Regions from separate parts of the Agarivorans sp. genome, predicted to be linked through region 1. Evidence: predicted binding sites of a transcription regulator. Region 1 holds the regulator's gene; each other region holds the start of a gene.
What was found. The regulator sigma-54, encoded in region 1, starts transcription at its own class of promoters, with help from an activator protein. The targets are predictions, from matches to a motif close to GTTGGCACGNNNNTNGNNT.

Region 1 (8,153 bases):
GGATTGGTTAGCGCAACTAATTCGGCGCCAATTTTCTTTAAACGATCGGCTTCGCGCTTTATTTCCGACTTACTGATCCACTCGTCTTCCTCATCATAAGGCTGCGGGTTCTTCATTTTTTCACTCTCTAGAGACTTTTTTTACTATCTTACCAGTTCTTGCGTATAGTCGCTCGATGAGTTTTGTTATGCTATGGCGATGGAATAAAGTGAAGATCAATGATGAGTCCGGAAAAACAAGTTAGCCAAGAGTTAAGCCAATTAAAGCAGGCGGTAGAATTTGCATTGGAACAAGCTAAATTGCTTGGTGCCGATCAGTCAGAAGTGTCTATTTCTAAACAAACTGGTATTAGTGTCGCGACCCGTGAGCAACAGGTTGAGACCTTAGAATTTAACCACGATGGAGCTTTGGGCATTGCCCTGTATAAGGCTAACTGTAAGGGTAGTGCGTCAACTTCTGACTTGAGTCCTGAGGCGATAAAAAATGCGGTGAAAGCGGCTTATGATATTTGTCGCTATACGTCTACCGACAAAGCCGCAGGAATTGCAGATAAAGAACTACTTGCTACAAATATTCCCGATTTAGAGTTGTTTCACCCCCATCCCTTAGAACCCGATTATTTTATTGATGTGGCTAATCGTTGCGAGCACTTGGCCTTAAGCAACCCCAAAATTAAAGCGAGTGATGGCGCTAATATCAATAGTCACTACGGGGTGAAGGTATATGGAAATAGTCATGGCTTTTTAGCGGGCTATCCCACTAGTCGCCATAGCATCAGCTGTATGTTGATCGCCGGTGATAAAGATATGCAACGTGATTATTCCTATAGTGTAGCTCGGGACTTTGCCGATTTAGACAGCATTGAGCAGATTGCATCTAAGGCGGTTGATAAAACCTTAGGCCGTTTAAATAGCCGCAAAATATCCACTTGTGAAGTACCGGTTATTTTTGACCAAGACGTGGCTAGTGGTTTATTTGGCCATTTAGTGGGGGCGATTAGTGGCGGTAATTTATATCGGCGTTCTTCGTTTTTATTAGACGGTTTAGGTAAACAAGTGTTTCCAAGTTGGTTGTCTATTTATGAAGATCCGTTTGTAAAGAAGGGCTTGTCGAGCACGCCGTTTGATAGTGAAGGGGTCGCGCCTAAAGCCAAGCATATTATTGCTGATGGGGTGTTAGAGAGTTATTTACTGACCAGCTATTCGGCGCGTAAGTTAGGTATGCAAAGCACTGGGCATGCCGGTGGCATCCATAATTGGCAAATTAAGCACTCCGGTATCAGTCGCGCAGAGCTGTTACAGCAAATGGGCACCGGGTTGCTTGTCACTGAGCTGATGGGCCAAGGAGTGAATACTGTAACCGGTGATTATTCTCGTGGCGCGGCGGGTTACTGGGTGGAAAACGGAGAAATCGCCTTTCCGGTTCACGAAATTACCGTGGCGAGTACCTTGCAAGAGATCTACGCCAATATTGTGGCGATTGCCGATGACTTCGATAAAGAAAGCTCTATTCAGTCTGGCTCGGTGCTTATTTCTTCGATGAAAATTGCTGGTAGTTAACTAGCTTCACTAAAGCAGTGCTCGCTTATGCGAGCACTAACGTCGCCATCCCCAAGAACGAAAACAGTCCCATTACGTCCGTCACGGTGGTGAGGGCCATCCCGCCAGCTAGTGCCGGGTCGATGTTAAACTTTTTCATTAGCAGGGGAATGCTGGCGCCGGCCAAACCTGCCAAAGACATGTTAATAAACATGGCTCCAGCAATGATAACCCCTAGCGTCCAGTCTCCCTTCCAAAAAGTGACCACTAAGGCGATTACGCTGGCCCAAATCATCCCGTTAAGCATGCCAATAGCTGCTTCCTTACCAATTAGCCAGCGTGAGTTGCCTTCCCCAATATGACCCACGGCCAAGCCACGAATTACTAGCGCTAGAGTCTGGTTTCCGGCAATTCCTCCCATACTGGGCACTATCGTCATTAACACAGCCAGAGTGGCGAGTTGCTCTAGGGTGGATTCGAACATATTGCTAATTGAGGCCGCGATGAGGGCTGCACAGAGATTGATACCTAGCCAGAAAGTTCGGCGCTGAGTACTTTTAATCACTGGCGCAAAGGTATCTTCATCGTCATCCATACCGGCCATACCCATCATGCTGTGCTCTGCATGTTCACGAATAATATCCACCACGTCATCAATGGTGATACGGCCAAGCAAGCGACCCTGTTCGTCAACTACCGGGGCAGAAATCCAGTCATGTCGCTCAAATAGAGCGGCTACATCATCTTCGGCCATGTTGACGTCGATGCTTTCGGCGCTGCTGTCCATGACGTCACGGACATTCACATTGGGGTTGACTGTTAGTAGCGTGGAAAGGGGAATATCACCCAGTAATAAGTCGTTTTCGTCCACCACATATAAGGCATCGGTGGCTTCTGGTAGTTCACCACGTAAACGTAAGTAGCGTAATACTACATCGATGCTAACGTCGGCGCGCAGAGTGATGGTATCGGTGTTCATGATACTGCCAGCCGTATCTTCTGGATAGGCGAGTGCAGCTTCTACACGATGGCGATCTTGGCTATCCATCGCATCCAGCACTTCTCGATAAACACTGTCTGGCAGGCTACGTAATACGTAGGCAATGTCATCGGTATCCATGTTTTCGGTGGCTGCGGCTAGGCTTTCGGGGGCCATCAGCTGCAACACCCCTTCCATGACATCCTCGTTAAGCTCTTCGAGAATCTCACCGTGTTGTTCGGGATCGGTCAGTTGCCATAGAACCTTACGACCGGCAGGCGGGCTAGATTCCAATAATAAGGCGACATCACAGGCAGGCATTTGATGAAGTATTCGCCTAACATACACGAACATACCGCTGTCTAGAGCTTGATGAAGCTCCTGAAGGCGTTTATGTTGGTTAGGGTTTAACTCCATCTCTTCTAGCATAAGCGAATCCCTATTTGTGCTGCTGCAAGCCTTGCCTGCTAAGTGTAGCTTGAGTTTATTGCAATCGTTTTATTCTTCGTCGAAGTTAGCTTCAACCAAGGCTTGTACCGCATCTAAGGCAGCTTCCGCATCGTCTCCTTCGGCTATCAGCGTTAGGGTGCTGCCCTGCGCGCTGGCGAGTACCATGAGTCCTAATACACTGGCGGCGGAGGCGATTTTATCTCCATCCATGATACTTAATTCAGCATTAAATTGCTGGGCCAACTCTACTAATTTAGTGGCGGGGCGAGCATGTAACCCCAATTTGTTTTTTACGATAACCTGTCTAGTGAGCTTCAAGATGATGTTCCAAAGTGCGATGACGACGTTGTACTTTTCGTTTTGAGCTAAAGTGCTCGGCCAGCTTTTCCGCCACATAAACACTGCGATGTTGTCCACCGGTGCAGCCTATGGCAATGGTTAGGTAGGCACGGTTGTTGGCCTCCAAATGGGGTAGCCAGCTATCAAGTAATTGACTAATTTGATCAATATACTCAGTGACTAAGGGCTGAGCAGCGAGGTAATCTTGAACCGCTTGGTCTAAACCGGTCAGTGGGCGAAGTTGTTCTTGCCAATGCGGGTTAGGCAAAAAACGTGCGTCAAACATATAGTCTGCATCGCTGGGCACACCATTTTTGAAGCCAAAGGATTCAAATACCATAATCAGCTGTTGTTGTTTATCACCGGTGACTCGCGAGCGGATCAGGCTGCTGAGTTCATGAACCGATAACCTCGAAGTATCGATCCGTAAATCGGCGTTACTTGAGATGGGCTCTAATAGGGCGGTTTCCGATTCAATCGCCTCGGCCAGTGAAACACCGTTTTGACTTAGTGGGTGGACTCGCCGCGTCTCGCTATAACGACGAATTAGAGCCTCGTCTTTGGCATCTAAGAAGATGCTGAGCAAGTTGACTTCGGGGCCGGCATTGCGGATCACCCGCGCGATCGGTGAGGGCTCATCTGGAAGGTTACGAATATCGATGCTAATGGCAACCTTCGGATACTTTTGTTTTAAGTTGTCGATAAGCGACTGCCACAACAGTACCGGAAGGTTGTCGACACAATAATACCCGAGATCTTCTAACACTCGTAAGGCAACCGTTTTGCCTGAACCGGAGCGTCCACTAACGATGATTAGTTCCATGATGGCCCCTAATTAAGCTTAGAGTATTAGGCTACCATGATGTTGTATAGCTCGTCATCACTTTGTGCGCAGCGAAGTTGTTTACATACTTGTTTATCATTAAGTTTTTCAGCAACTTGAGATAGGGTGTTTAAGTGTTGCTGACATTGGTCTTCGGGGACTAATAAGGCAAAAACCAAATCGACGGGTTGATTGTCGATGGAGTCAAACGTTATCGCAGGATCACAGCGTAAGAAAACCGCAGTGGCTTGATGTTCACTAGCAATTCGCCCATGGGGAATCGCAATACCTTGGCCAATGCCGGTGCTGCCCATTTTTTCTCTATTTAATAAACTCTCAAAAATACTTTGAGCAGAGATATCCAATTGGCTAGCTGCCAGCTCGCTAATGATTTCTAGGGCGCGTTTTTTTGAAGAGCATTGAACTGCACGTTGCGTGCAGTTCAAACTTAGTACTTTATTTAGTTGCATTAGAGTGACTAGTGTTTAGTGAGTTTTTCTTTGTGTTTGATAACTTGACGATCGAGTTTATCGATCAGGCTATCGATGGCTGCGTACATGTCGGTGTGTTCTGAAGTGGCAAATACCTCACCACCATTTAAATGTAGGGTCGCTTCGGCGATTTGATTTAGTTTCTCCACATTTAAGATGACATGAACATTATTTATTTGTTCGAATCGTCGGGTTAGTTTGGCAAATTTTGTGTGGACATATTCTTTTAATGACTCAGTAATTTCTACGTGGTGTCCGGTAAGATTAATTTGCATAGATATCGTCCCCTGTTATAGGCCTTAGATAAGGCTTTTACGTTGGTTAGAAGGTGGAATAGCCAAAGACTCACGGTATTTAGCAATGGTGCGTCTTGCCACCTTGATCCCCTGATCTGCCAAAATATCAGCAATTTTACTATCGCTGAGTGGTTTATTGCTGTTTTCGGCAGCTACCAGTTTTTTAATTAAGGCTCTAATTGCTGTAGAAGAGCATTCCCCGCCCCCTTCGGTGGTGACATGGCTGGAAAAGAAGTATTTCAATTCAAAAATGCCACGAGGAGTATGCATAAATTTCTGGGTGGTAACCCGAGAAATAGTCGACTCATGCATTTCTACAGCTTCTGCTACATCGTTCAATACCATTGGTTTCATCGCTTCTTCTCCATACTCAAAGAAGGCTTGCTGATGGTGAACAATGCAGTTCGATACTTTTAACAGTGTTTCGTTACGGCTTTCAATGCTTTTGATAAACCACTTAGCTTCTTGTAAATGACTACGAATAAACTGGGTATCGTTGGCATTGGTAGAGGTTTTACTGAGTGAAGCATAGTGAGAATTTACCCTTAATTTGGGCATGGCGTCAGGGTTTAGTTCTACCACCCATCGACCTTGACGTTTTATGACCGAGACATCGGGAATAACGTATTGCGCCTGATTGGGTTCTACAGCGTTGCCAGGACGGGGCTCTAAGGTATGAATGAGTCGCATAACTTCACGCAACTGCTCTTCTTTCAATTTGGTTTTACGTGACAATAAGCGGAAGTCGCGATTGGCTAAGACATCGATATGGTTAGTGACAATGTCTTTAGCTTCTTTTAGCCAAGGAGTATCTTCGGCAAAGCGGCCTAATTGAATCATTAAGCATTCTTGTAAAGAGCGCGCGCCAATACCTACCGGATCGAAGTGTTGAATACGCTTTAATACAGCTTCAACTTCATCCAGCTCAACATCTAAATCGTTATTTTCACTGTCGCGTAAACCTTCTAAGAGCTGTTCGCAATTTTGAGTTAGGTAACCTGATTCATCAATCGCATCGATAATTGCCAACGCAATAGCTTGGTCAACTTCACTAAATGGTGTCAGTTGCATCTGCCATACTAAGTGGTCTTGTAAAGATTCAACGGTTTCACCTTGAAACAACATATCGCTGTCGTCGCTAACACCGCTGCTGCCTGAGCTTGAAGGTCCTGAACTGGCGCTGTAGATATCATCCCAAGTGGAATCCACCGGTAAGTCATCAGAAACAGTGTCTTGGTTAATGGCATCGCCGGCTTCTAATTGACTATTATCAACTTCGTTGTTTATACTGCTATCGTTAATTTTGTCATTAAGAGATTGAGCCTCATTAGCATCGTTGTCACTGGCGTGTGACTCATCCGCTTCGAGCAGAGGGTTACTTTCCAGTGCCTCCTGAATTTCTTGCTGCAAATCCAGTGTTGAAAGCTGGAGTAAGCGAATCGCCTGTTGTAACTGAGGGGTCATGGTCAATTGTTGACCAAGACGCAACTGCAAAGATGCTTTCATTAACTACCGCTGTTCCTTCTTCTTATTGTATTGTGTTTTTTACTTGCACTTTAACTATAGCTTGAATTGTTCACCGAGATAAACTCGTTTCACGTGTTCATTTTCAAGTATTTCTTCAGGTTTCCCCGAGGCTATCAATTCGCCTTGGCTAACGATATAGGCATGTTCACAAACATCGAGAGTTTCTCTCACATTGTGATCGGTGATCAATACGCCAAGACCACGATCACGCAGGTGTTCAATAATCTTTTTTATATCGATAACAGAAATAGGATCTACACCAGCAAAGGGTTCGTCAAGCAAAATAAACTTTGGCGCGGCGGCTAAAGCACGAGCAATTTCAACCCGGCGGCGTTCCCCACCAGACAAACTCATGCCTAGGTTTTTTCTAATGTGACTAATGTGGAACTCTTCTAAGAGGTCGTCTAAAGCCACTTGTTGTTGCTGTTTGTCGAGATCTTTACGGGTTTCTAACACCGCAAGAATATTTTTTTCAACAGATAGACGTCTAAATATAGACGCTTCTTGGGGTAGGTAGCCAATACCCTTGCGGGCACGGCTATGCATAGCCGTGCTAGATAGGTCATCGTCATCGATTAGAATTCGACCATGATCGCGAGGCACTAAGCCTACTACCATGTAAAAGGTGGTGGTTTTCCCCGCTCCATTGGGGCCGAGTAAGCCCACGATCTTACCGGTTTCTACATTCAGACTAACGTCTTTTACTACCTTGCGACCTTTGTAACTTTTGGCTAGGTTTTCAGCAATCAATGTACTCATCGTTACTGTTGTTCCTGTGGCGCAATATCGTTGAGTTGTTGCGGTAAGAAAATGGTGGTGACACGACTGTTTCCATCTCCTTGGGCTACCATTTCTTGTTTATCAATGCTGTATTTGATCATACTGCCTTTGACCAAGCTCTCTTCTTGTTTGAGTTGAGCATTGCTGCTGAGCGTTAAGGTTTGTGTTTTAAGATCGTAGCGAACCTCGTTGGCTTCGGCCTCAATTGGCTTGCCACTATCGAGCATTTGATAAAAGGTAGCGGGTTGCCCTTTGGCGATCATCACTTCGCTGCCTTTTTCTTCACTACCGATCACGCTAAGCTCGTCGGCACGCATTTTAATCGAACCTTGGGTTACCACTACATTGGTATAAAAGGTGACCCGGTTTTCTTTAATGTTAACTTCTTGGCGGTCGGCATCAACGATGATTTGCTGATTAAAATCGTCTTCTAAAGCTGTTGCTGTCCAAGAGAGTAAAAGTAAGCCCGCACTGAGCACTAACTTACTGCTGTGGGTTATGGTAAACCGCTTCAATATCATTTAATAACGTCACTATTTCGTTGGCTAAATCGCCGTTCATACCTACCCCATACAGTTCGTAAGACGGACCATATACGGTGACCGGTTGATCGCTGCTCATGGTTTCAGTTTGCAGGTCGATATCCAATTTTTCGGTAATTAAATCGCGTATGTATTCACCGCGACTTAAGTTTTTAATTACTACATTGTCATTTAGGGTGACTAATTGCTGCTGCTGTACTGTAGCCTGATCGGCATCAATTTGCCATACAGGTTGGTGGGGCGCGGGATATACCAGAATTTTCGGTTTCGTAAATTCGGTGTTTTTTAGTTGCTCAAAATATGCCATTTGTTCGGCATAAATTCGATAGCGTGGTTGGCCATCTTCAGCAAAACTCACACTGTACAGTTGCTCGGCAATAAAACTGGG
Region 2 (8,153 bases), on a different contig from region 1:
AATCAAGTAAGGGGTTGCTCATAGGGGATCCTTAAGGCTGAAGAAATGATAACTATGAATACCTTAATCTGGGGTTGATAATTTGTAAATCAACCCGCGATTCATCATTTCCACTGTTTACATAGCTTTGAATTAGACTATGATTTCCTTAGGGATTATTTTGGTTTTCTGGTTTTTCAATAAGCTAGGCCAACAGGACTCAATAATTAATGGACAATAACAACAAAACTTCAGTGAGCCAAAACACTGGGTTGTGGCATAAATTAGCCTTAAATAAGGGAACTAACAGCTTATCTTTACGAATGCTGTCCTACATTCTTATCTGTTCTACCTTACTTGCTCTAATTATTACCCTCATTCAATTACGTTACGACTACAAACAAGACGTTGAAGTCATCGAAGAAAGCATTGATCAAATCGAAGTCAGTTTTTTACAACCGATTGCCGCCAGCTTGTGGAACTTGGATGAAGAACAAGTTGAAGTACAAATTGAAGGCATTATGAACTTACCCAACATGCAATATGTGTTGGTAAAAGAAATTTTAGGCTCTTCCGAAGTCCCCTTGTTAGCCCGCGGCCGCTCTGCCGATCATTACGATCTTTCTCAAGAATTTGAGTTGATATATCAAGGAGAAATGGTAGGTAAACTGTTTGTGGCTGCCTCTTTAGAGCAGGTTTATCAACGCATTTGGCAAAAAGCCATTTTAATTTTGGTCAGCCAAACCATTAAAACGCTAGTGGTATCGATAGGCATTCTATTCATTATTTATTATCTTATCGTACGCCACCTCAACACCATTGTGGAATACACCCGTAATTTGGATTTAGACAACTTAGGCGCACCGCTTAAGTTAGATACCAAGGGGAAAACGCGCAACGACGAGCTAGGAGAACTGGTCAATACCCTCAATCAAATGACCCTAAAGATTGACCATGAGTTTGCTCAAAAGCTCAAGGCTACCGACCAACTGGCTCACGAGCGTGACTTTTCCGCCACCGTAATTAATGCCAGTAACGCGGTGATTGTAACCCTAGATAACCAACTCAATGTATTAACCGCTAACCCTGCAGGGGTCATGCTCACCGGCTTTCATCAAGATGAATTGGTGGGGCAAAACTGGCTGAGTGTATTCATTGATAATGATATGCGGGAAAAAATAGAGAGCGACCTGCGCCAATTGCGGGTGATTCAAGACCAGGAACTCACCCTCACCGACCAAGCCAATAACAAATACACCCTATTATGGACCTTTGTCCCCTTTTACGAGGGTAATCATGTTTCGCGTATGATTGCCTTTGGTTACGACGTTACCCCACTCAAACGAGTTGAGAATGAGATTAAAAAACTCAATGACGAGCTGGAGCAAAAAGTTAAATCACGTACCGAGCGCTTGGAAGAAAGTAATCTGCAATTGGCCAGTGCTTTTGACAAATTGAAAAATGCCCAACAATCCTTGGTAGAAGCTGAAAAAATGGCCTCATTAGGGGGCTTAGTGGCCGGGGTAGCCCATGAAATTAATACCCCGATTGGTATTAGCGTCACCGCCGCGTCTTATCTACAAGAACAAGGTAACCAACTGAAAAAGAGCATAGAAAGCGGCAAGCTAAGCCGTAAGTTCATGGACGAATTAATCGGCAATCTCAACCAATCTACCGAGCTGTTACTCAACAACTTACGCCGCGCTTCAGACTTAATCAGCAGCTTTAAACAAGTAGCGGTAGATCAAAGCTCTGAGGCTTGTTACACCTTCAACTTAAATGAAAATGTGAACCAAGTTATCACCTCATTGGGCCATAAAATTCGCCGCTCTGGCTGTGAAATTGTGGTGGACTGCCCCAACGATTTAGAACTGTACAGCTTCCCCGGTAGCTTTACGCAAATCTACTCCAACCTGATCCTCAACTCGGTGAAACACGGTTTTGAAGACTGGGATGGCGAAAAGCGGATCAACATTTCTATACACAAAGAAAACGATCAATTACACATTGATTACCATGATTCGGGACGTGGCGTAGATAGTGATATTGCCAAACGGATCTTCGATCCCTTTGTCACCTCAAAACGTGGTCAAGGCGGCAGCGGCTTGGGCACTCACATCGTTTACAACTTAGTAGTGCAGCTACTTAAAGGCCATATTGCCTTTGATAGCCAACCCGGTGAAGGGGTACATTTCTCCATACGGATCCCCTACCAAGCGCAAAAAGCCGATTAACATCTGTTAGTCGGACAGGCTATACTGCGGCAAGTTTTCGGCCCAACATGGAGTAATTATGAAAGAATTCGACTACCTATGCATTGGCGCAGGTAGCGGTGGCATTGCCTCTGCTAACCGCGCATCAATGTATGGCCAAAAAGTAGCCCTAATTGAAGCTCGCCACGTTGGTGGCACCTGTGTAAACGTAGGTTGCGTACCGAAAAAAGCGATGTGGTTTGGTGCCCAAGTGGCCGAAGCCATTCACCGCTATGCCCCCGATTACGGCTTTGATGTTCAAGTCAATAAATTCGACTGGTCAACCTTAGTGGCTAGCCGCGAAGCCTATATTGAAAGGATACACGGCTCTTACGATCGAGTACTTAGCAACAATGGCGTGACCCTGATTAACGGTTTTGCCAAATTTGTTGATGCCAATACCGTAGAAGTGAATGGCGAGCAGATCCGCGCCAAACATATTCTAATCGCCACCGGCGGGCGCCCTAGCATTCCCAACATTCCCGGTGCCGAATTGGGCATTGACTCAGATGGCTTTTTTGCTTTAAACCAGCAACCTAAACGCGTTGTGGTAGTAGGGGCAGGTTACATTGCTGTAGAACTAGCCGGAGTATTACACTCCTTAGGCAGCGAAACCCACCTTGCCGTGCGTAAACACGCACCACTACGTGACTTTGACCCAATGCTCACCGAAACTCTAGTGGAAATCATGGCCGAAGACGGCCCTACCCTGCATACCCATAGCGTACCCCAGTCGGTAGAAAAACTGGCCGACGGAAGCCTTAAATTGAATTTTGAGAACGGTAACAGCCTCGAGGTGGATACCCTAATTTGGGCGATTGGCCGCGAGCCAGCCACCGACCAAATCAATCTGCAAGGCATTGGCGTAGAGCGAGACGATTATGGCTATATCAAAGTTGATGAATATTCTAATACCTCGGTAGACGGGGTGTATGCGGTAGGCGATAACATCGGCAAAATCGAGCTCACCCCTGTGGCAGTAAAAGCAGGCCGCTTACTCTCTGAACGCCTATTTAACGGTAAAACTACGGCTAAGATGGACTACGAGCTAGTACCCACAGTGGTATTTAGCCACCCAGCCATTGGCACTATTGGCTTAACCGAGCCTGAGGCAGTAGCTAAATATGGTGAAAACCATGTCAAAGTTTACACCTCTAGCTTTGGCGCCATGTACACCGCCGTCACTCAACACCGTCAAGTCACTAAGATGAAGCTCATTTGTGTGGGTGAAGATGAGAAAGTGGTTGGCCTACACGGTATTGGTTTAGGCATGGACGAAATTTTACAAGGCTTTGGCGTAGCCATGAAAATGGGCGCCACTAAAGCAGACTTCGACGCTTGCGTAGCCATTCACCCCACCAGCGCTGAAGAGTTTGTAACCCTTCGTTAATCTCTTATCACTAGGCTAAGGTGGCTACCTAGCTTTAGCCTAGACTTGATTCTTAACCTATCCTATTTGCAATTAGCCCCTCAACTGACGATTAACCAATGACTCATAACTAGTACGAAGCTAACCACCCCTTCGTTAGTCCCACGCCTTCGCGCCAAGCAATTGACTTGCCTAATTTTATTAATAGAAGCTTATGTATCCCCGACTAGCCAAGCGTTATACTGAGCCTTCAACTATAAAGTAAAGGTCATGTTTTATGGATACCGTTTACCAAATAGGTGAGCTAGAGTCTTTTCTGATTGCACTAAGTGTCTTGTTCATCGGCCGAATTATCTGCCACTACGTCGCGTTATTAAAAAAATACAACATTCCCGAACCCATTGTGGGTGGCTTAGTGGTGGCCATCATTATCACCCTGCTGAAGCTGCAAGGTATAGAGTTGCGATTCTCCTTACCCTTGCAAGATACCTTCATGCTGATGTTTTTCAGTACTATCGGCTTGGCTGCTAACTATAAGCTACTAATGAAGGGCGGCGCCAAAGTCTTTGTTTTCTTAGGCATCGCCTCGGTGTATATCATATTGCAGAATGGCCTAGGGGTTATCTTAGCTTCATCGCTAGGTTTAGAACCACTTATGGGGCTATTTGCTGGTTCAATTACCCTCTCGGGAGGACATGGCACTGGTGCCGCGTGGTCGCAGATTTTTGCCGAAGAATACCATATGCCAACGCTTGAATTTGCCATGGCCGCCGCGACCTTTGGTCTTGTCATGGGCGGTATTATTGGCGGACCTGTGGGTGAGCGGCTGATCAAAAAAAACCAACTTGAGTCGCCCTTCTCGAAAGGTAAGGATCACCACAAAACCCACCCCGACTTAGTTACCTATAGCCGCAAAGAAGAAGACTTAGTAACCCCAACCACGGTAATTGAAATCTTATTTTTAATGCTGGTTTGTGTGGTATTAGCCAAATTTGCCAAACAAATAGAAACGGATCTGGCCTTCACTTGGCTAAAAATGCCGGACTTTGTCTACGCCCTATTTTTTGGTGTGGTCATTGCCAATACCAGTGAATTAAGCGGCCGCTACCATGTAAATGCTGAGTGCGTGGATTTACTGGGTACCCTGTCGCTGTCGTTATTTTTATCGATGACCCTAATGAGCCTGCGTTTATGGGAAATTTTTGATTTAGCCTTACCACTACTGATTATTTTACTCTGCCAAACCTTGATGTTAGCGCTATTTGCCAGCTATGTGAGTTACCGCTTCATGGGCCGAGACTACGATGCAGCTGTTATAGCGGGTGGGCATTGTGGCTTTGGTTTAGGGGCGACCCCAACCGCAGTGATGAATATGAGTGCTCTGGTTTCGCGCAACGGTCCTTCGCCGCAAGCCTTCATGGTGGTACCGATTGTGGGGGCCTTCTTCATCGACATCGTCAACCTGATTGTGCTGCAAGTGTACATCGGCTTGTTAACTTAAACGACGCTCAAAAAACGGAGCCCCCATTTGGCTCCGTTTTTAGTTAATCTAGATGCCGGTATTAAGCTTGTCGACGCCGCATCCATAACAAGCTAAACATCGCCAAGGCAAAACTCAACCAAGTTTGCGGCTCAGGCACGGCTGCATTAACCACCTGTATGGCGCTGCTCGCTAATTCACGCCCCTGTTGGTCGTAAGCACTGAGCCTAATGTCGTAAGTGCCCGCTACTCTGGCATCGAAGCTATAAGTGGCGTCATCAAAAAATTCCATGTTCCAAGAATTTTGCACCAAATTGTAATCATCAAGTAGTGCTGCATAGTTCACCGAATCAACCAAGCCTGCCCCATTAGCTGTAGCATTGTTACCTAGGGCATGGTCGGCATTGCTCACATTAACCGGATCGAAAACTAAGAAATGAGTTGCGGCGCTGGGATCAAAATCGATTTGTAATAAGTACGTGTAATCACTTAACATGCCGCCGCTACCATCGAAACTACTGTTAACTGACCACTCAAAGTTCCAAATAGCGGTAGAAGTAGAACCCGGTGCAAAACCAAAACCACTTGGTGGCAAAATATTGTCAAACTGGTAACTGCCAGCACCATCACTATTAAAAACATTCTGCGGGCTGTTGGTTTCATCGAAGCGCAATTTAGCTCGCAAACCCAGCTCAATGCCGTTTTGCCGGTCTACAGTAAACCCTCCGTTCAAGTTGCCACTGCCAAAAATTACTTCATTACTCACCTCTTGATCATAGATAAGCGCGGCTGAAGCAAAGTTAGAGAGTAAACCCCAACTTAAACCGACCAACAGCATTGTTCTTGTCACTTGTTTCATGTTGCACTCCATGCATCAGCTTAATCATCGCCCGCGATAGAAGCATGAACCGTTCCAGCAAACAAAAAGTTATTATTATCATATAGATAGTGATTTAAGTCGGGGAATGGCTTCAAGCCTGCCGTGACCACTGTAAAATGACCAGCGGGGCGCTTCCCTAATAGAGTTTGAGCGCCATCACATTTCAATCATGAGTTGACTTAAATTTGTAAAATTTCATGAGGTGGTGATGAAATATCACAAATTATCAGTGTAAAAAAATTAGACAGGTAGTGGCAACAGAGAGGGTTAAACAAGGGAGAATGCCAAGGCAGCCCCCCCCTAATAAACGCTACATTTTTGCAAGAGTCTGCTTAATAGCAAACAATACATCAGCCCCTAGTTGCATCGAGCGCTCGGCCGACCAGCCGAAGTCAGGATCGGGCAAATCTGCATTATCTTTAAAAGGCATTTCGATGGTGTAAGACAAGGTTTTAAATTGCTCACCCAGCCATGCCGCGGCAATATTTAAATTGGCTTCACCGGGCTTATTTTTTGGATAACCGTGAGTATCTTGAAAATCCGGAGAAATCGCCTTAAATGCCTGTTTGAAGGTGTCTTCTAAAAGTTGATGGCGTTGGTCGTAAGAAGGAATACCTTCACAGCCAGCCACAAAGTTATACGGCAGCTCTTCGTCACCATGAATATCGAGGAATAAATCCCCTCCTAGCTCCAGCATTTTTTGCCTTACCAAAAACACTTCGGGGCTGCGTTCCATGCTAGGATTTTGCCACTCTCGGTTTAGGTTAGTGCCTACTGCATTGGTTCTTAAGTGGCCGCGCACCGAGCCATCGGGGTTCATGTTAGGCACCACATAAAACACCGTATCCTTTAATAAGGTGATAGCCAGTGGGTTATCTTGGTCCAACAAGCGCGCTAACATCCCTTCAATAAACCACTCGGCCATGCTTTCACCAGGGTGTTGGCGGGCTATCACCCACACCTTATTTTTTGCCAGCTCGGCGTCACCAATGGTTAATAAACTCATGTCACGACCGTCTAAGGTTTGGCCCAGGGTATTCAGGCTGACCCGCTCATCACTTAAACACCCATGAATCAGATCCTGGTGGCGCTCGTAACTATAGGGCGTAAAATAAGCAAAATAGATGCTGTTTTGTTCCAGCAACACACCAAAACTGAGTTGCTGGCCATCAAACTCACTATCAATACGGAACCACTGTTCACGGTCGTAGGAAGCGACCACATGGTAACCTTTCCACGCTTGTGGGTAGGCTGATTGGCCAGCATTGATGATATTGAAGCGATAGTGCTTATCAAGCTCTGCTTCAAAACGAAAATGAAACCACTGAAAAAAATCTGATTGATTGTCGCGCTTGATGGCTAACTGCAGGTTTTGTGGGTCGCTTAAGTCCACCGACTCAATATTGCCACTATCAAATTTATCGCTAAGGTACATGCTATCCTCTTAAGCCCTTATCCAATGATGTCGCCAGTATAACGTGTAATAGATTAACGTGGCTTAAGAGCATAAAAATAAACGAAGATAACAAGCCTGAGCGCTAGTTCTGTTGGCTTAGTTCAACAATCCTAAAGTAACGTACGTCTAGATTTTTATCCAAGGTTATGGTGCCTTCCACGGTGACCGACTCCGCCTCTTGCGGAGGTTTATTACCAAAGTCGATGCTTTGTTGGAAGATTTGTTGTCCGGTTTGATCAATCAACACTAAGGCAAGATTTTTCTCAATCGGCCCTTGCGCCAGTAACTGATACTGCACATTGACATGTTTACCCACCTTCTCACCCACTTCAAAAAAAGCAGAGCGGATCTGACTTTGGTCGGTGGCAATTAGGGTATCAAAAACAAAGATCCGCAACTCTGGCTGATTTTCTCGATTTAGCTCAAAGTTATTACGCCGCTCAAGCAACAGGGCTTCTTTCAATTGTTTGTTTTGATCTTCCAGAATTTTCAGCTCGGCTACACTACCCTCATAACTATCTTGTAGATCATGATAAGACGGCCATACCGCTATCAGTGGAAACACCGCACTGAAACACAGCACGCCCATGAACAAACTAATCCAGCGATAGGGTCGTAGTTTTCTATACGCCTTTTTATAGTGTTGATGGCGCGCCTTATGATATTGATAACGGGCTTCTAAACTCACCCCTGAGCGATGCGGTTCGACGTCTACATGCGTGGAACTGTCGAGGCTA
Region 3 (8,153 bases), on a different contig from region 1:
TTTATGTAGCAGCTTGCTTTCAACATTTAGCTCTTTAGCGGCAATTTCAAGGAAGTGCTTAGCTAAGGCGGGAATGTCTTCACGGCGTTCGCAGAGTGAGGGAAGGTGAATTCGAATGACATTTAAACGGTGGAATAAGTCTTCTCGGAAATCGCCTTCGGTAACCTTCTTTTCTAAGTTTTGGTGAGTTGCGGCGATGATCCGCACATCTACCTGTACCGGTGAGTGTCCGCCTACCCGGTAAAATTGCCCATCGGCTAAGACACGCAATAAACGGGTTTGAATATCTAGTGGCATGTCGCCGATTTCATCGAGGAATAGGGTGCCGCCGTTGGCTTGTTCAAATCGTCCATGACGTATGTTGTTGGCCCCGGTAAAGGCACCTTTTTCATGACCAAACAGTTCTGATTCAATTAAATCTTTAGGAATGGCTGCCATATTCAGCGCAATGAAGCTGCCGCTGGCGCGTGGGCTGTGCTTATGTAGCGCGTGGGCGACTAACTCTTTACCGGTTCCCGATTGACCATTAATTAACACTGAAATACTCGAGCGGGAAAGGCGGCCAATGGCGCGAAACACTTCCTGCATGGCCGGGGCTTCACCAATAATCTCTGGTGCTGGAGAGCTGGGTTTGTTATTGGCCTTATTACCTTTATGTTCGCGAGATACTGTCACTGCTCGCTCAGTAAGGGCCACCGCTTCATCGATATCGAAAGGTTTAGGAAGATACTCAAATGCGCCTCTCTGGTAAGCGTTTACGGCGCTATCGAGATCAGAGTGTGCGGTCATAATGATTACTGGCATATCGGGGTGATGGGCTTGAATTTTTTCCAGTAGGCTTAAGCCATCCATACCGGGCATGCGAATATCTGAGATCACTACATCGGGTTGCTCATAGTCCAGTTGTTGAAGCATCATTTCGCCATCGGCAAAGCTTAAACAGTCATATCCCGCGGTTTTAAGTGCTTTTTCTAAGACCCAACGAATTGAGCTATCGTCATCAACCACCCATATTGTTGCTGCCATGCTAGTACTTCCTTAACGTCGTAGTGGAAGATGAATAGTAAACTCGGTGTGGCCTGGCCAACTTGCGCATTCGATCTTCCCTTTATGCTGATTAATTAAATTCTGTGAGATGGATAAACCGAGACCGGTACCCCCTTCGCGCCCAGTAACCATCGGGTAAAACAGGGTATCAAGTAACTCGGTTGGGATCCCCGGACCGTTATCAACGATGCGGATCTCCGCAGCCAATTTATAGCGCTGCCCGGCAATGGTGGCTTGATGGGCGGTACGGGTAATAATATTGATGATGCCGCCTTTTTCCCCTAAGGCTTGTACCGCATTTTGAACAATATTCAGAAAAGCTTGCAGTAATTGTTCATGGTCCATTTCGAAGTCGGGAATGCTGGGGTCGTAGTCGCGCTCTACGGTGATACCTGCTGGTAGGTCGAGCTTAACCAGTTGCCGAACTTTCTCTAACACCGAGTGTACGTTATGTAACTCGTGGGTGCCTGGGCGCTGTGGCCCCAATAGGCGATCAACTAATTTACGTAGTCGATCTGCTTGCTCAATGATGATGCCGGTAAACTCTTTTAACTCAGGGTTTACTAGTTCTTTCTCTAATAATTGTGCTGCGCCGCGTAGCCCGCCCAAGGGGTTTTTAATTTCGTGGGCCAGTCCGCGAACCAATTCTTTGGCCGCCTGTTGCTGAGCGTGTTGGTAGAGTTCTTGAGATATTTTCTTTTGCTGGCCAATTGCCCGCATTTCCAGCATCAACAAATTCTTTTTGCCGTTAACAATATGAGTGGCAGAAAGCTCGACTAAGGCATGGTGGCTATCAAAAACTAAGGTAACTTCGTTGTCGGTAAAACTTTGACCATTACTACAAAGACTGTTGAGTTTGCTAAGTTCAAGCGAACTATGTTTGACCTGCATATCTAGTGGTTCGCCAATCAGGCGCTTAGCGCTTTGGCCGAGTAGCTGTTCGGCTGAGGCATTGACATATTGGATCTTTAACGCAACATCAAGTAGCACAATGGCGGTAACTTGGTTCTCTAGTACTAAGCGCTTTAATCCAGAAATATCTAACACTACTCTCTCCTGAATGGTGCGCACTAATTTGGTGCGCTTGCACGGATTATAAACCTAAAAAGCAGAGAGTGGTTGATTAACCTCCCCCTGTTGCCGTTGCTCCGCCTACTGATGCGTTAGCGCGGTGCATAAATACTGTTATAGATCTAGACGATGCAATTTTCTTGCCCGATTCATCGACTAGCTGCACTTTAATAGTGTGTGCACCCCGATCTATATTGGTGAGCTGAAAGTTAGCTATTGGGGTGATCTGTCCTTGCGGAATACCATCTAAAATTAATTTGAAGCCCATGTTATTTAAGGGGGCGGGTTGGGTTGTGGCGCGAACATTGAGCCGACCTTGGTTATCTCGAACCGTTTGTTCATGGCTTGGGTTGGTTATATTGACCTGATCTTTCACGGCTTTTTTTGGTTTTTTAATGGCTTGCCTTGGGCTAACTAAAGGGCCGCTGGTGGCAGGAGGAGTCACATCGACCTTGAGCTTAGTAGCCCCTTGTTGAGGGCGGTCGGAAAAGTGGGTAATGCCGTTTTCATCTACCCATTGATAGATGGTGTCTGCTGTACTTGCCGTCATTGACGCTAGCAGCAGGGGTAATATTATCAACCATTTGTTCATCGCACTTCCTCCTAATTGTTGCTAAAGGTGGGCGTAATCCCATGAAAATGCAATAAAAAAACCCGCTTTAAAGCGGGTTTTTCAAGCTAAGTAACGTTTTATTAAACGCTGTAGTACATTTCGAACTCAACTGGGTGAGTTGTCATGTTTAGACGCTCGATATCAGCTGATTTCAAGTCGATGTAAGAATCGATGTAGTCATCAGAGAATACGCCGCCAACAGTCAAGAACTCACGGTCTGCGTCTAGATTTTTCAATGCATCTTCTAGAGAAGTCGCTACTTGTGGGATCGCTGCAGCTTCTTCAGCTGGTAGATCGTACAAGTCTTTGTCCATTGCATCGCCAGGGTGGATCTTGTTCTTAATTCCGTCTAGGCCAGCCATCAACATAGCTGCGAAGGCTAGGTATGGGTTAGCTGTTGGGTCAGGGAAGCGAACTTCGATACGACGTGCTTTTGGAGATGGAACCACTGGAATACGGATAGAAGCAGAACGGTTACGCGCAGAGTAAGCCAACATAACAGGGGCTTCGAAGCCAGGTACTAAACGCTTGTAAGAGTTAGTTGAAGCGTTGGTGAACGCGTTCAATGCTTTAGCGTGCTTGATGATACCGCCAATGTAGAATAGAGCAGTTTCAGATAGGCCGCCGTATAGGTCGCCAGCAAACAAGTTTTGACCATCTTTCCAGATAGATTGGTGAACGTGCATACCACTACCGTTATCACCTACAATAGGTTTAGGCATGAAGGTTGCTGTTTTGCCGTAGGCATGAGCAACGTTGTGGATAACATACTTAAGGATTTGAGTTTCATCAGCTTTGCCGATGATGGTATTAAACTTAGTTGCGATCTCGTTTTGACCAGCGGTTGCTACTTCGTGGTGATGAGCTTCAACAGTTAGGCCCATCTCTTCCATAACAAGACACATAGCAGAGCGAATGTCTTGAGAAGAGTCAACAGGAGCTACTGGAAAGTAACCGCCTTTCACGCCTGGACGGTGACCAGTGTTGCCATCTTCGAAAGATTTGTCTGAGTTCCAGCTAGCTTCGTCAGCATCAATTTTGTACATAGAGCCTGACATGTCAGATTTGTACTTAACGTCATCAAATAGGAAGAACTCTGGCTCTGGACCGAAGTAAGCAGTATCAGCAATACCAGAAGCACGCATGTACTCTTCAGCACGCTTAGCTACAGAACGTGGGTCACGATCATAACCTTGCATAGTTGCAGGCTCTAACACGTCACAACGGATGTTTAGTGTAGTTTCTTCTGTGAAGGGGTCTAGTACCGCAGTGCTTGAATCAGGCATCAATACCATGTCTGACTCGTTAATGCCTTTCCAGCCGGCAATTGAAGAACCATCAAACATTTTGCCGTCGGTGAAGAAATCTTCGTCAACTTGGTGAGATGGAATAGATACGTGTTGTTCTTTACCTTTTGTATCAGTAAAGCGTAGGTCAACAAATTTAACTTCTTGCTCTTTAAGCAAAGCTAAAACTTCTGCAGACATGTTTTTAACCTCCGGTGTCATCAAAATTGATGGTTCAATCGATTTAATTAGTATTTATTTTTACGAGTAATCGTCGTTGTTTTGCATCAAGCTAAAACTATGCCAAGACGTAACGCTTTGATATTCGGTTTGTTTATCGCCACAGGCATCAATATAGTGCAAATCTGTGCACTATTGTGGTGCTTTGTTTGTCCATGTTGGTGCATTGAGTTGTTAGCCCTATCCATAATACCTCAATCGGACAGATTAGAAACCGTGATCAACTTAAAACTATGAGAATTTGTCGTTTATATGTACAATAGCGCACTTTTTCTTTTTACCTCACTTTATGAAGGGCTGAAAGCCGTGCTAGATAAGTTAAGAAACATCGCCATTATTGCTCACGTTGACCATGGTAAAACTACCTTGGTGGACAAGTTATTGCAGCAATCGGGCACTCTCCAAACACGTGGAGATGCGGAAGAGCGAGTGATGGACTCAAACGATCTTGAAAAAGAACGTGGTATTACCATTTTGGCCAAGAATACGGCGATTGAGTGGAATGATTACCACATTAACATCGTTGATACTCCTGGACACGCTGATTTCGGTGGTGAGGTAGAGCGCGTATTGTCTATGGTTGATTCGGTATTATTGTTGGTAGATGCCCAAGAAGGCCCAATGCCACAGACCCGTTTTGTAACTCAAAAAGCGTTTGCGCAAGGTCTAAAACCGATTTTGGTGATTAACAAAATCGATAAGCCCGGTGCTCGCCCTGACTGGGTAATGGATCAGGTATTTGATTTATTCGATAACCTTGGTGCAACTGACGAGCAGTTAGACTTCCAAGTGGTTTACGCTTCAGCCCTGAATGGTTGGGCTAGCTCTGAAGAGGGCGTACAAACCGACAACATGGAAGCTTTGTTCCAAGCCATCGTTGATAACGTTGCACCACCTGAAGCGAAAAGTGGTGAAGGCTTGCAGATGCAAATCTCTCAGCTTGACTACAACTCTTACGTAGGTGTAATCGGTGTGGGGCGCGTATCGCGTGGCTCTGTGAAAACGAATCAACAAGTGACCGTAGTGGGTGCCGATGGTAAAACCCGTAACGGTAAAGTTGGTCAAGTATTAGGTTACTTAGGTTTAGAACGTCACGAAGTCACCGAAGCGAATGCGGGTGATATTATTGCTATCACTGGTTTGGGTGAGTTGAAAATTTCCGACACTATTTGTGATCAAAGCAATGTTGAAGCTTTGCCTGCGTTGTCAGTTGATGAACCTACTGTGACCATGACCTTCCAAGTAAATACTTCTCCTTTTGCCGGTAAAGAAGGCAAGTACGTGACTTCACGTAATATTTTGGAGCGTTTGCAGCAGGAGCTAGTACATAACGTAGCCCTACGTGTAGAAGAAACTGATGATCCAGATAAGTTCCGTGTATCGGGTCGTGGTGAACTGCACCTAGGTATTCTTATCGAAAACATGCGCCGTGAAGGTTTTGAGCTAGCGGTATCACGCCCAGAAGTAATTCTTCGCACCGTTGATGGCAAGTTACAAGAACCTTATGAAGTGGTGACCATTGATGTGGAAGAAGAGCATCAAGGTAGCATCATGGAGCAAATTGGCTTACGTAAGGGTGAGTTGACCGATATGGCACCAGACGGCAAAGGCCGTGTGCGTATGGACTTTATGATCCCTTCTCGCGGTTTAATTGGTTTCCAAACCGAGTTCATGACCCTGACTTCGGGTTCTGGCTTGTTGTACCATACCTTTGATCATTACGGTCCACACAAAGGCGGTACTATTGGTCAGCGTCAAAACGGCGTATTGATCTCTAATGCTACCGGTAAAGCCTTGACTTACGCCTTGTTTAATTTGCAAGAGCGTGGCCGCTTATTCACCAAACATGCTGATGAAGTGTATGAAGGTCAAGTTGTGGGTATTCACAGCCGCGATAACGACCTTACCGTGAACTGTCTTAAAGGTAAGCAATTAACTAACGTTCGTGCTTCCGGTACAGACGAAGCACAGGTGCTAACGCCACCGATTGTGATGACGCTTGAGCAAGCGCTAGAATTTATCGATGACGATGAATTAGTTGAGGTGACGCCTCAGAATATTCGTATTCGTAAGCGCCACTTAACCGAAAATGAACGTAAACGTGCTTCTCGTCCGCCTAAAGCTTAAGCGGAACTTGAATCAGCAAGATTAAGGCAGCTTAGGCTGCCTTTTTTAATGCACTAAAAAGGGGCGAGGCAATGAGCCCTACAAGGATTTAAGCGCTACACCGTTGTCCTGACTCAGTTCGGGTGGGGCAATAAGCCCATACTGGCATGGATATTTTGCTTGATCAGCTCAAACAAGGGTTGATAAAGCAGCGGTAAATAGCTTTGAAAGCGTTCAATGGTGATGTGATAAGCGGCGCGGATACCGTGATAATCGATATCGGGTCCGACCCGAGTCATTTTGATGCCAAATAGTGACAAGCTGCGTGCCAGTTTGGGTTCTACCATCACATAGGCATGTTTTATTCCGCTATGCTCAGCGATGATCGATGCGGCTAGGTATAGGCTGATGCTGATGTAGGGAAAGGTGCGCAGTTCTTTATCACTAAAGCGATCTAAGCCGACTCCAGAAGGTCTAGCGCCATATTGCTGATCGATGCGACGGCGACGAAACAAGCCATCTAAGGCCACTCGTGATACTTCACAAATATCTTCTTTAGCAAAATTATCAGGGTGCAGCTTACGATCGGTAATCGCCGAACTACAAGCATCCAGTAAGGGTAGGCTTTGCTGACTATTCGGATTAACCAGTCTTAGGCAACCCGCATCTAAACCCGAATTGAGGTGTTGTACTCGGCAAAAGTGAGAGTAGCTATCGTATTGATCTCGCTCTAGTTGTAGGGCATTACTTGGTTCAAACTGAAACTCTTCGCAGTACACTCGATGGCGTAGCTGGAAAATATTGCGTAAGTCATGCTCATCACAGGCAATACTGGCCTGAAAATAACGCTGATAGCGTTGTGCAAGCACTTCGCCCTGGTGCATCAGCGTCAGTTGTTTCACTGAGGAAGCTGAATAAGCGTGTTTACGAGGGGCAATGCTGCTCTGCTGCTGATGGCTCACTGGAAAACCTTATTTTATTCCCTGATTCACGAAGCTTAGCTAGCTCGAATCGACTAATAACTCGGAGGTTAATTAGATAGCCTTTTAAGTAAGTGGTCACCCAATTTTAATGTTTCATTGCTTGATTTGTGCTTTGGCGCATTGCTTTAGGTATGAAAAGCTTACCAAAATTTCATTTTTATTTCAGGATTTTGGCGGCTTTATGCTGTTGCTTGGCGAAGTTTTAGCCTATAACAGCGGGCTAAAAATATGGATGACGTTTTCTATGAGGCGGTGATAGATGGGACGTTTTCGCCAAGCGATGGGATTGATGCGGCTGCTTTGTTTTAGGTAGTCTTGAATAATTCGATACAGATCTTCGGCGTAGGCGGGGTCATCAATAATCGAGGTCACCTCAAAGTTGAGCCAAAAGCTGCGCATATCTAAGTTAACCGTACCCACCAGAGCAATTTGCTGGTCTATTAATAGGCTTTTGGTATGTAGCAAGCCGCCCTTAAATCGAAAAATATTAACCCCCACATCAAGTAGTTGCTGATAGAAGGAGTGGCTGGCGTAACGCACCAAGCGGGAATCGTTTCTTGCCGGTAGAATTAGAATCACTTCTACCCCTCGGCTAGCTGCCGTTACCAGTGCCATCTGTAGGCTTTCATCGGGAACAAAGTAGGGGCTAGTGAGTACGATTTGCCGTTTCGCTGCATAAATAGAGCACAGTAGCAATTGAATCACGTGGTCACCAAAGATCCCCGGCCCCGAGGGCATGATTTGCATTTTTTGCTGCCCATAGCTGACTTGAACTTGGTTTAAATCCAGCTGTTCGATGGCGGCATA

Region 2: ACQY6Q_RS12250 (PEP-CTERM sorting domain-containing protein) is a predicted target of sigma-54. The motif match lies at 5,980-5,998, and genes of this name have one in related genera.
Region 3: glnA (glutamate--ammonia ligase) is a predicted target of sigma-54. The motif match lies at 4,307-4,325, and genes of this name have one in related genera.

The regions. Positions count from the first base shown of each region.
Region 1 covers NZ_JBNKPP010000133.1:21,494-29,646, reverse strand. The annotation lists gene yjgA (ribosome biogenesis factor YjgA) at 1-116, opposite strand, end outside; gene pmbA (metalloprotease PmbA) at 219-1,559, shown strand; gene mgtE (magnesium transporter) at 1,585-2,946, opposite strand; gene ACQY6Q_RS08145 (HPr family phosphocarrier protein) at 3,016-3,288, opposite strand; gene rapZ (RNase adapter RapZ) at 3,272-4,129, opposite strand; gene ptsN (PTS IIA-like nitrogen regulatory protein PtsN) at 4,156-4,599, opposite strand; gene hpf (ribosome hibernation promoting factor) at 4,608-4,895, opposite strand; gene ACQY6Q_RS08125 (RNA polymerase factor sigma-54) at 4,920-6,422, opposite strand; gene lptB (LPS export ABC transporter ATP-binding protein) at 6,477-7,202, opposite strand; gene lptA (lipopolysaccharide transport periplasmic protein LptA) at 7,205-7,702, opposite strand; gene lptC (LPS export ABC transporter periplasmic protein LptC) at 7,707-8,153, opposite strand, start outside.
Region 2 covers NZ_JBNKPP010000214.1:669-8,821, forward strand. The annotation lists partial or broken gene ACQY6Q_RS12230 (oligopeptidase A) at 1-22, opposite strand, end outside; gene ACQY6Q_RS12235 (ATP-binding protein) at 210-2,213, shown strand; gene gorA (glutathione-disulfide reductase) at 2,272-3,621, shown strand; gene gltS (sodium/glutamate symporter) at 3,878-5,101, shown strand; gene ACQY6Q_RS12250 (PEP-CTERM sorting domain-containing protein) at 5,163-5,939, opposite strand; gene ACQY6Q_RS12255 (M14 family metallopeptidase) at 6,271-7,395, opposite strand; gene ACQY6Q_RS12260 (hypothetical protein) at 7,499-8,153, opposite strand, start outside.
Region 3 covers NZ_JBNKPP010000269.1:75,290-83,442, forward strand. The annotation lists gene glnG (nitrogen regulation protein NR(I)) at 1-1,026, opposite strand, end outside; gene glnL (nitrogen regulation protein NR(II)) at 1,039-2,094, opposite strand; gene ACQY6Q_RS15985 (DUF4124 domain-containing protein) at 2,171-2,710, opposite strand; gene glnA (glutamate--ammonia ligase) at 2,812-4,218, opposite strand; gene typA (translational GTPase TypA) at 4,510-6,384, shown strand; gene ACQY6Q_RS16000 (PEP-CTERM/exosortase system-associated acyltransferase) at 6,498-7,325, opposite strand; gene cls (cardiolipin synthase) at 7,554-8,153, opposite strand, start outside.